Regions from separate parts of the Burkholderia sp. F1 genome, predicted to be linked through region 2. Evidence: predicted binding sites of a transcription regulator. Region 2 holds the regulator's gene; the other holds the start of a gene.
What was found. The regulator sigma-54, encoded in region 2, starts transcription at its own class of promoters, with help from an activator protein. The targets are predictions, from matches to a motif close to TGGCANGNAANCTGCTTT.
Positions count from the first base shown of each region.

Region 1: exaC (acetaldehyde dehydrogenase ExaC) is a predicted target of sigma-54. The motif match lies at 2,619-2,636, and genes of this name have one in related genera.

Region 1 covers NZ_CP172421.1:169,692-174,103, reverse strand. The annotation lists gene ACFIMZ_RS00755 (helix-turn-helix domain-containing protein) at 1-461, opposite strand, end outside; partial or broken gene ACFIMZ_RS00750 (hypothetical protein) at 740-946, opposite strand; gene exaC (acetaldehyde dehydrogenase ExaC) at 1,031-2,557, opposite strand; gene ACFIMZ_RS00740 (hypothetical protein) at 2,770-3,240, opposite strand; gene ACFIMZ_RS00735 (MFS transporter) at 3,455-4,412, opposite strand, start outside.
Region 2 covers NZ_CP172421.1:3,602,538-3,606,949, forward strand. The annotation lists gene lptC (LPS export ABC transporter periplasmic protein LptC) at 1-176, shown strand, start outside; gene lptA (lipopolysaccharide transport periplasmic protein LptA) at 197-862, shown strand; gene lptB (LPS export ABC transporter ATP-binding protein) at 859-1,635, shown strand; gene ACFIMZ_RS16990 (RNA polymerase factor sigma-54) at 1,801-3,306, shown strand; gene hpf (ribosome hibernation-promoting factor, HPF/YfiA family) at 3,465-3,833, shown strand; gene ACFIMZ_RS17000 (PTS sugar transporter subunit IIA) at 4,023-4,412, shown strand, end outside.

The DNA.
Region 1 (4,412 bases), 580 kb from region 2:
ACCTGCTCCGCGTAGCGGCGCAGCACGTCGCCGCGCACCACGACGCCGTAGATCGAGAACTGCGCGGGCGTCAGCAATTCGAATTCGACGTTGCCGGGCCGGAACGCGAGCGCGCCGGCCTCGATCCGGTGCGCGTCGACGCGCGCCCCGCCGTCGCGCACGAGCGGGATGCCGAACCAGTACGCATCGCCGCGCACCTCGCACGCCTGGCGCAGCATGTGGCTCGTCGATTCGCGAAACAGCTTCATCGTGTCGAGCGGCAGCTCGGTCAGCGTGCCGACGAAGCGGCCCGCCGCGAGCTGGTCGTAGGTCTGCCGCCAGCCGATCAGGTTGCGCGCCTGCTCGTCGGCGTCGTGCGCGACGCTGACGACGGCCTGCCCGGCCGGCACGTCACCGCCTTGCGCGCTGCGTTGCGTGTCCTCGGCCGTCGGCTCGCCGGCACGCTCCACTCGTTCACTCATCGTGTTTCTCCTTCAACCGTCCGGAACCGCGCATGTCACGCAAGTCCCGTGCCGAATCGCGGACAGGCCCCGGCACAAGCCCGTCATTCAACGACACCGTGCCCGAACGCGCAATTCGGGCTGACCGCGATGCCGCACGACGCGCACCCGGCTGGTGCAGCCGCGCGAGCGCCGCCCGCCCGTTGCGCATGCGGCGCTGGCGCGGTTGCCGTTCGACGCGCCGCACTGGAAGACCCGCCGGATCACGCGCCGTCTCCCGGCCGCAGCCGCACGACGCGCGCGTCGCGCATCGACTGCACGTTGTCGCAGGTCACGGGCGCACGGCCGCCGCGGCCGGCGCCGACGAACATGAACGGTTGCGTCTCGATGAAATGCCGCACGCCGATGCTCAGCCGCGTCGTGACGACGCCGAAGCGGCGATGCGCGTCGAGCTCGCCGTCGTGAAACACCGGATCCCGGGAAATCGATCGAATCGGTTCCGCCATGTCGGCTCCTCGCGGGACGCGCCGGCGCGGGCTGACGCGCGCCGGCGCGCGAACGCGAACGGCGCGCGCCCGCGCCAACGGCGATCAGAAGAACCCGAGCGCCTCGGCCTGGTAGCTGACCAGCAGGCACTTCGTCTGCTGGTAGTTCGACAGCGCCGTCTTGTGCGTCTCGCGGCCGATCCCCGACTGCTTGTAGCCGCCGAACGCCGCGTGCGCGGGATACAGGTGGTAGCAGTTGGTCCACACGCGGCCGGCCTCGATCTCGCGGCCCATCCGGTACGCGCGCGTGCCGTTGCGCGTCCACACGCCCGCGCCGAGGCCGTAGAACGTGTCGTTCGCGAGCTCGATCGCTTCCTGCTCGTCCTTGAACGTCATCACCGACGCGACCGGCCCGAAGATCTCTTCCTGGAACACGCGCATCTTGTTGTTGCCGAGCAGCATCGTCGGCTTCACGTAGTAGCCCGTGCCGAGGTCGGCCGCCGGCGCCGTGCGCTCGCCGCCCGTCAGGCATTGCGCGCCTTCGCCGCGGCCGATGTCGATGTACGACAGGATCTTGTCGAGCTGCTGCTGCGACGCCTGCGCGCCGATCATCGTCTGCAGGTCGAGCGGATGGCCTGCCTTGATGCGCTCGACGCGCGCGACCGCCTTCTCGATGAAGCGCTCGTAGATCGACTCCTGGATCAGCACGCGCGACGGGCACGTGCACACCTCGCCCTGGTTCAGCGCGAACATCGCGAGCCCTTCGAGCGCCTTGTCGAGGAACGCGTCGTCCTGATCGAGCACGTCGGCGAAGAAGATGTTCGGGCTCTTGCCGCCCAGCTCGACCGTCGACGGGATCAGGTTGTCGGCGGCGGCGCGCAGGATGTGCTTGCCGACCGGCGTCGAGCCCGTGAACGCGATCTTCGCGATGCGCTTGCTCGTCGCGAGCGCTTCGCCGGCCTCCTTGCCGAAGCCGTTCACGATGTTGATCACGCCCGGCGGGAACAGGTCGCCGATCAGCTCCATCAGCACGAGCACCGACGCGGGGGTCTGCTCGGCCGGCTTCATCACGACGCAGCAGCCCGCCGCGAGCGCCGGCGCGAGCTTCCACGCGGCCATCAGCAGCGGGAAGTTCCACGGGATGATCTGGCCCACGACGCCGAGCGGCTCATGGAAGTGGTACGCGACCGTGTTGTCGTCGATCTCGGAGATCCCGCCTTCCTGCGCGCGGATGCAGCCCGCGAAATAGCGGAAGTGATCGACGGCGAGCGGCAGGTCGGCGGCCATCGTCTCGCGCAGCGGCTTGCCGTTGTCGATCGTTTCCGCGACGGCGAGCAGCTTCAGGTTCTTTTCCATCCGGTCGGCCGCGGCGAGCAGCAGGTTCGCGCGCTCGGTCACGGACGTCTTGCCCCATTTGCGGCGCGCGGCGTGGGCCGCGTCGAGCGCGACCTCGATGTCGTCGGCGCCGGAGCGCGGAATGCGGCAGAACGGCTGGCCGTTGATCGGCGACACGTTCTCGAAGTATTCGCCCTTGACCGGGGGCACCCACTTGCCGCCGATGTAGTTGTCGTACTGCTGGCGATACGGGTATTCGACGTCGAGGCCCAGTTGTTTCAGGTCAAACGGGTTCATCAGATGTCTCCTGTTCATCTTGCTTTGTGCAATTGCGGCGCCGGTTGCGCGCGTTGACTACACAGCAACATGCATGCCATCGTGCACCGCCCCGCCCGCGCGCGCACCGCGCGCCCACCATCCCGGCGATTGTGCCGATTCGGAACACTTTCAGCGGCTCGCACGCGTCACGCTGTGCCAATTGCGGACAGCGGCGTGCGGCACATGGCGCATCAGCCTCGCTTGTATCGCAATGCTTCCTCGCGCAACGTGCTGAGCGACGCGCCGAAACGATCGGCGGGTTGTCCATTGTTGACGGCCGAGTAGTCGCGCAAGCCGTCCTTTGCCCCCTTGAGTCCCCAACGTTCGACCGAGCTGTTCGGGGCTAACACGGGATTGCCGGGGCTGGTCGCCATCCTGTCCTGAATGCCGAGCGCGAAATAGACCCGTTTCTTCGCCCCGTACAGCGTCGGCGTTGCCTTGACCAACGGGTCGCCCGTCGCCCCCGCCAGGAACCGGGCATACATGTAGTGCTCGGCGGCGGCAAGATTGATGTCTTCCGGGCGGTCCGTACGACGGAGCGACTGCAACGATCGAAATGCGCGGCTCACCTGGTCCACGATGTCCCCCTTGCCTCCTCGGGCACGCAAAATCGCACCGTTGATGGTGCTTTGAACGACTTCGTCACTGACTTGCTCATTCATTCCGATTCTCCTGTGGCTTTCTACGGCGCTTCGAGACGCTGCGTATCGCCTTCACCGAAAGATCGACGTGTACGTGGCGCGGTCGTCTTACAGTTTCGGAACGGATGCCGAAAAATCAAGCGAAAGTTGTGAATGCGACGATGCGCAACGGTTGAGCGACGCTCCGCCGCCGGTGCCGGCACGACGCGTCGGCTCGCGAGCAGCGGCCCGTCAGTCAGGCTCGCCGCGCGCATGCATCGCCGGACTCCACGCCACGCCGCCCACCCAGAAACACGAACACGACCGCCGCGCACAGCAGCGTGACGACGGCCAGCCCGATCAGCAGATGGTCGAACGCCTGCATGTAGCTGTGCCGCAGCACCGCGCGCCCGGCCGCCGGCCACGCGGCCGCCGCGCCGCCGAGGTCGCCGGTCGCGAGCCGGGCGGACGCGCGGACGATCGCGTCGGGCGTCGCACCCGCCACGGACGCCGCGCGCAGCCCCGCCTGCGCGAGCGTCGCGAGCACCGCGCCGGCGATCGCGAGCGCGATGCCCTCGCCCGCCACCCGCGTCGTGCTGAAGATCCCGGTCGCCATCCCGGCGCGCTCCTTCGGCACGACGCTCACCGACAGCCCGTCCATCAACCCCCACGGCATTCCGGCGCCGACGCCGATCGCGAGCATCGGCGCGATCGCCGCCGGCCCCGCGCCGTGGCGCAACGCGACGCCCAGCCACACGAGCCCCGCCGCCGCGATCACGAGCCCGATGCCGGAAATCACGCCGGCCGACAGCCAGCGCGCGAGCGTCGCCGCGACGAGCGGCACGACCAGCATCGGCGCGGAGATCGCGAGCATCAGCCAGCCGGCGTCGATCTCGCTGAAGCCGTCGATGCCGATGAAGCGCAGCGGCAGCACGACGAGCAGCACGATGTAGCAGCAGCAGGTCGACACCGGCAGCACCTGCACGCCGACGAAGCGCGGGATGCGGAACAGCGACAGGTCGAGCATCGGCCGCGCGACGCGGGTCTCGATCGCGACGAACGCGGCCGCGAGCAGCGCCGCGCCGGCCAGCAGCCCGGCGACGAGCGGGCTCGTCCAGCCGCGCTCCGGGGCCTCGATCACGCCGAACGTGAGCAGCGTCAGCGCGGCGGTAAACGTGGCGGTGCCGGGCCAGTCGAGCCCCGACGCGTGCGGG
Region 2 (4,412 bases):
ACGATGTGATCCAGACCGAAAAGCCGGTTAAACTTCAGCGCGGCCTGTCGCTCGTCAACGCGACCGACGGCATGAAGTACAACAACGTCACCCGGGTCATCGAGCTTTACGGCAACGTGCGCGGCACGATCGCCGCGTCGGACGCGTCCGGCGGCTCGAAAGGTCAACCCAAGTAACTCATCCCACGCGTGACTGCATGAACGAATCGTTCCCGTGTCAGATTTACGGCGGCGCCCGGCGCGTCGCCCGCGCCGCGCTCGCCGCGACGCTCGTGGCGCTCCCGCTGGTCGGGCTGGCGCCGCTCGCCCATGCCGAAAAGGCCGATCAGGGCAAGCCGATCAACGTCGAAGCGGACAACCTGACCTACGACGACCTGAAGCAGGTCACCATCGCGACCGGCAACGTCGTGATCACGAAGGGCACGATCATCATCAAGGGTGATCGCGTCGAAGTGCGGCAGGATCCGGAAGGCTATCAGTACGCGACCTCATACGGCAGCGGCAAGAAGCACGCGTCGTTCCGCCAGAAGCGCGAAGGGCTCGACGAATACATCGACGGCGACTCGGAACGCATCGACTACGACGGCAAGCAGGACCTGACGACCCTCACGACCGCCGCGACCGTGCGCCGCCTGCAGGGCACGTCGACGATCGCCGACACCGTGCACGGCAGCGTGGTCACCTACGACGGCCAGCGCGACTTCTACACCGCGCGCGGCGGCAAGGACGTCGCGGCGCCGGGCAACCCGAACGGCCGCGTGCGCGCGATGCTGTCGCCGCGCAGCGGCGGCCCCGCCCCGCTGAACGGCGCGCCGGCCAAGCTGGCGCCGTCGACCACGATCCAGGGGGCGCCGGGCCAATGAATGCGTTACCGAACCGCCAGCCGGCCGGCACCAGCAGCTCGCTCGTCGTCCGCAACCTGAAGAAGCGCTACGGCTCGCGCACGGTCGTCAAGGACGTGTCGCTCGACGTGAAGAGCGGCGAAGTCGTCGGCCTGCTCGGCCCGAACGGCGCCGGCAAGACCACGTCGTTCTACATGATCGTCGGGCTCGTGCCGCTCGACGCGGGCGAGATCTCGCTGAACGGCAGCTCGATCAGCCTGCTGCCGATCCACAAGCGCGCGTCGCTGGGGCTGTCGTACCTGCCGCAGGAAGCGTCGGTGTTCCGCAAGCTGACCGTCGAGGAGAACATCCGCGCGGTGCTCGAGCTGCAGCACGACGACGGCGGCAAGCGCCTGTCGAAGGACGCGATCGCGTCGCGCACCGAGGCGCTGCTCGACGAGCTGCAGATCGGCCACTTGCGCGAGAATCCGGCGCTGTCGCTGTCCGGCGGCGAACGTCGCCGTGTCGAGATCGCGCGCGCGCTCGCGACCAACCCGAGCTTCATCCTGCTCGACGAGCCGTTCGCGGGCGTCGACCCGATCGCGGTGCTCGAGATCCAGAAGATCGTCAAGTTCCTGAAGCAGCGCAACATCGGCGTGCTGATCACGGACCACAACGTCCGCGAAACGCTCGGCATCTGCGACCACGCGTACATCATCAGCGACGGCACCGTGCTCGCCGCCGGCGCGCCGAGCGAAATCATCGAGAACGAAAGCGTGCGCCGCGTCTATCTCGGCGAACATTTCCGCATGTAACCCGTTGTCGAGAACGCGCCCCGCCCGGTCACGCCGCGCGGGGCCGCGCCCCGTTTTACAGTCCCGTTCGCGGTCCATTCCCGGCAGGACTGACGCCGCGCGTAATCGCGGATGGCTCAAGGCGCCTGGGTCGTGGCAAACTCCCGGTATGACTCCCTCCCTGCCATGAAAGCCAGCCTTCAACTCCGCCTGTCGCAACACCTGGCGCTGACGCCGCAACTGCAGCAGTCGATCCGGCTCCTGCAGCTGTCGACGCTCGAACTGCAACAGGAAGTGGCGATGGCGGTCGCCCAGAATCCGCTGCTCGAGAGCGACGACGAATGGATCGCGAGCCCGCTGCGCGTTGCCGCGGATGGTTCGCTGATCGCGCAGACGCCGCCCGCGTCGAACCCCGAGCCGATGGCGGCCACGAACGGCGCCGGCCAGACCGGCGAGCGCACCGAACGCGACGAGCCGGCCGCTGCGGACGACTATGACGGCTACGCGTCCGGCGACAGCGACGGCCCGCAATGGAACCTCGACGAATTCGGCCGCGCGAGCGGCGCGTCAGATGACGACGACCTGCCGCCGCTGCAGGTCCAGGAAGCGGCGACGTCGTTGCGCGACCACCTGTCCGCGCAGCTGCGCGTCACGCAGGCCGGGCCGCGCGACCGCGCGCTCGTGATGTTCCTGATCGAATCGCTCGACGACGACGGCTACCTGACCGCAACGCTCGACGAGGTGCTCGCCGACCTGCCGCCCGAACTCGAAGTCGATTGCGACGAACTGAACGCCGCGCTCGCGCTGCTGCACAGCTTCGACCCGGCCGGGGTCGGGGCCCGCTCGGCGTCCGAGTGCCTGAAGCTGCAGCTGCTGCGGCTCGATCCGTCCCCGACGCGCACGCTCGCGCTCGAGATCGTGTCGCAATATCTCGAGCTGCTCGCCGCGCGCGACTTCACGCGGTTGCGCAAGCACCTGAAGGCGAACGACGACGCGCTGCGCGACGCGCACGCGCTGATCCGCTCGCTGGAGCCGTTCCCCGGCGCCGCGTACGGCAAGGCCGAAGCGGACTACGTCGTGCCCGACATCATCGTGAAGAAGGTCGGCCAGGGCTGGCAGGCGGAGTTGAATCCCGAAGTCGTGCCGCGCCTGCGGATCAACAATCTCTACGCGAACATCCTGCGCAACAGCCGCGGCGATCCGTCCGCGGGTTCGCTCAAGCAGCAGCTGCAGGAAGCGCGCTGGCTGATCAAGAATATCCAGCAGCGGTTCGACACGATCCTGCGAGTTGCACAGGCTATTGTCGAACGTCAGAAGAATTTCTTTGCGCACGGCGAAATCGCCATGCGCCCCTTGGTTTTGCGGGAAATAGCTGATACGCTGGGCCTACACGAGTCGACTGTCAGCCGTGTGACAACCGGGAAGTACATGCTGACCCCGTTCGGGACGCTTGAATTTAAGTACTTCTTCGGATCTCACGTCTCGACCGACACAGGTGGCGCCGCATCGTCGACTGCCATCCGTGCCCTCATCAAGCAACTGATAGGAGCCGAAGACCCAAAATCGCCTCTTTCGGACAGCCGAATTGCCGAACTGCTGGCAGAACAAGGCTTCGTGGTCGCGCGCCGCACGGTTGCCAAGTATCGCGAAGCCCTCAAGATCCCGGCAGTAAATCTGCGCAAGTCTCTTTAAGCCTGCTGCCTGCCCGGCGGCAGGCGTGTTCCGGCCACCGCGCATACGGGGAACTGGCCGGGCGACCTGTCCGCCATCTGCCGCACCGTGCGGCACGGGCATGTCGACCGGAGCGCCGCCTCGATGCGGCCGCGTGGTCACTCGCTTGGAGAAGCACTATGAACCTGAAGATCAGTGGACATCATCTCGAAGTCACGCCTGCAATTCGCGAATACGTGATCACCAAGCTGGACCGGGTGCTACGGCATAGCGATCAGGTGATCGATGGCACTGTGATCCTCTCGGTCGACAACCACAAGGAAAAGGACAAGCAGCAACGCGCGGAAATCAATCTGCATCTGAAGGGCAAGGATATCTTCGTCGAAAGCGCAAACGGCAACCTGTACGCAGCAATCGACCTGCTGATCGACAAGCTGGACCGCCAGGTCGTGAAGCACATGGAGCGCCTGCAAACGCATGCGCATGATCCGATCAAGCTTCAGCCGGCGGTCGAGCAGTTCGAACAGATCGAAGTGCCGCCGCAATAACCTGCCATGCCGCATCGCCACGCCGCCCGGTTCGCCGGGCGGTTTTTTTTGTGTCCGGCGCAGCGCCGCCCGCATCCGCGCCACGCTCGCGCCCGTGTTCTATAATGCTTCGGTTATTGCCGGGGGGCGTTGGGTACGGTCGCCGTGCCTTGCAGGTCTCCATCGCCTAACGCCTTGATATTGCCAAACATGGAAAATCAGTCTGCCGCCGCGAGGAGACCCCAGGCCGCCCTATCGCCTGCCAACATGAATCGCCTAGCCAAAATCCTGCCCCTAGAGAACGTCGTCATCGACCTCTCCGTCACCAGCAAGAAACGCGTCTTCGAACAAGCCGGGCTGATCTTCGAGAATCAGAACGGCATCGCCCGCAGCACCGTCACGGACAACCTGTTCGCGCGCGAGCGCCTCGGCTCGACCGGGCTCGGCGAAGGCGTCGCGATTCCGCACGGGCGCATCAAGGGCCTCAAGCATCCACTCGCCGCGTTCGTGCGGCTCGCCGATCCGATTCCGTTCGAGGCGCCCGACGGCCAGCCCGTTTCGCTCCTGATCTTCCTGCTCGTTCCCGAGCAAGCCACCCAG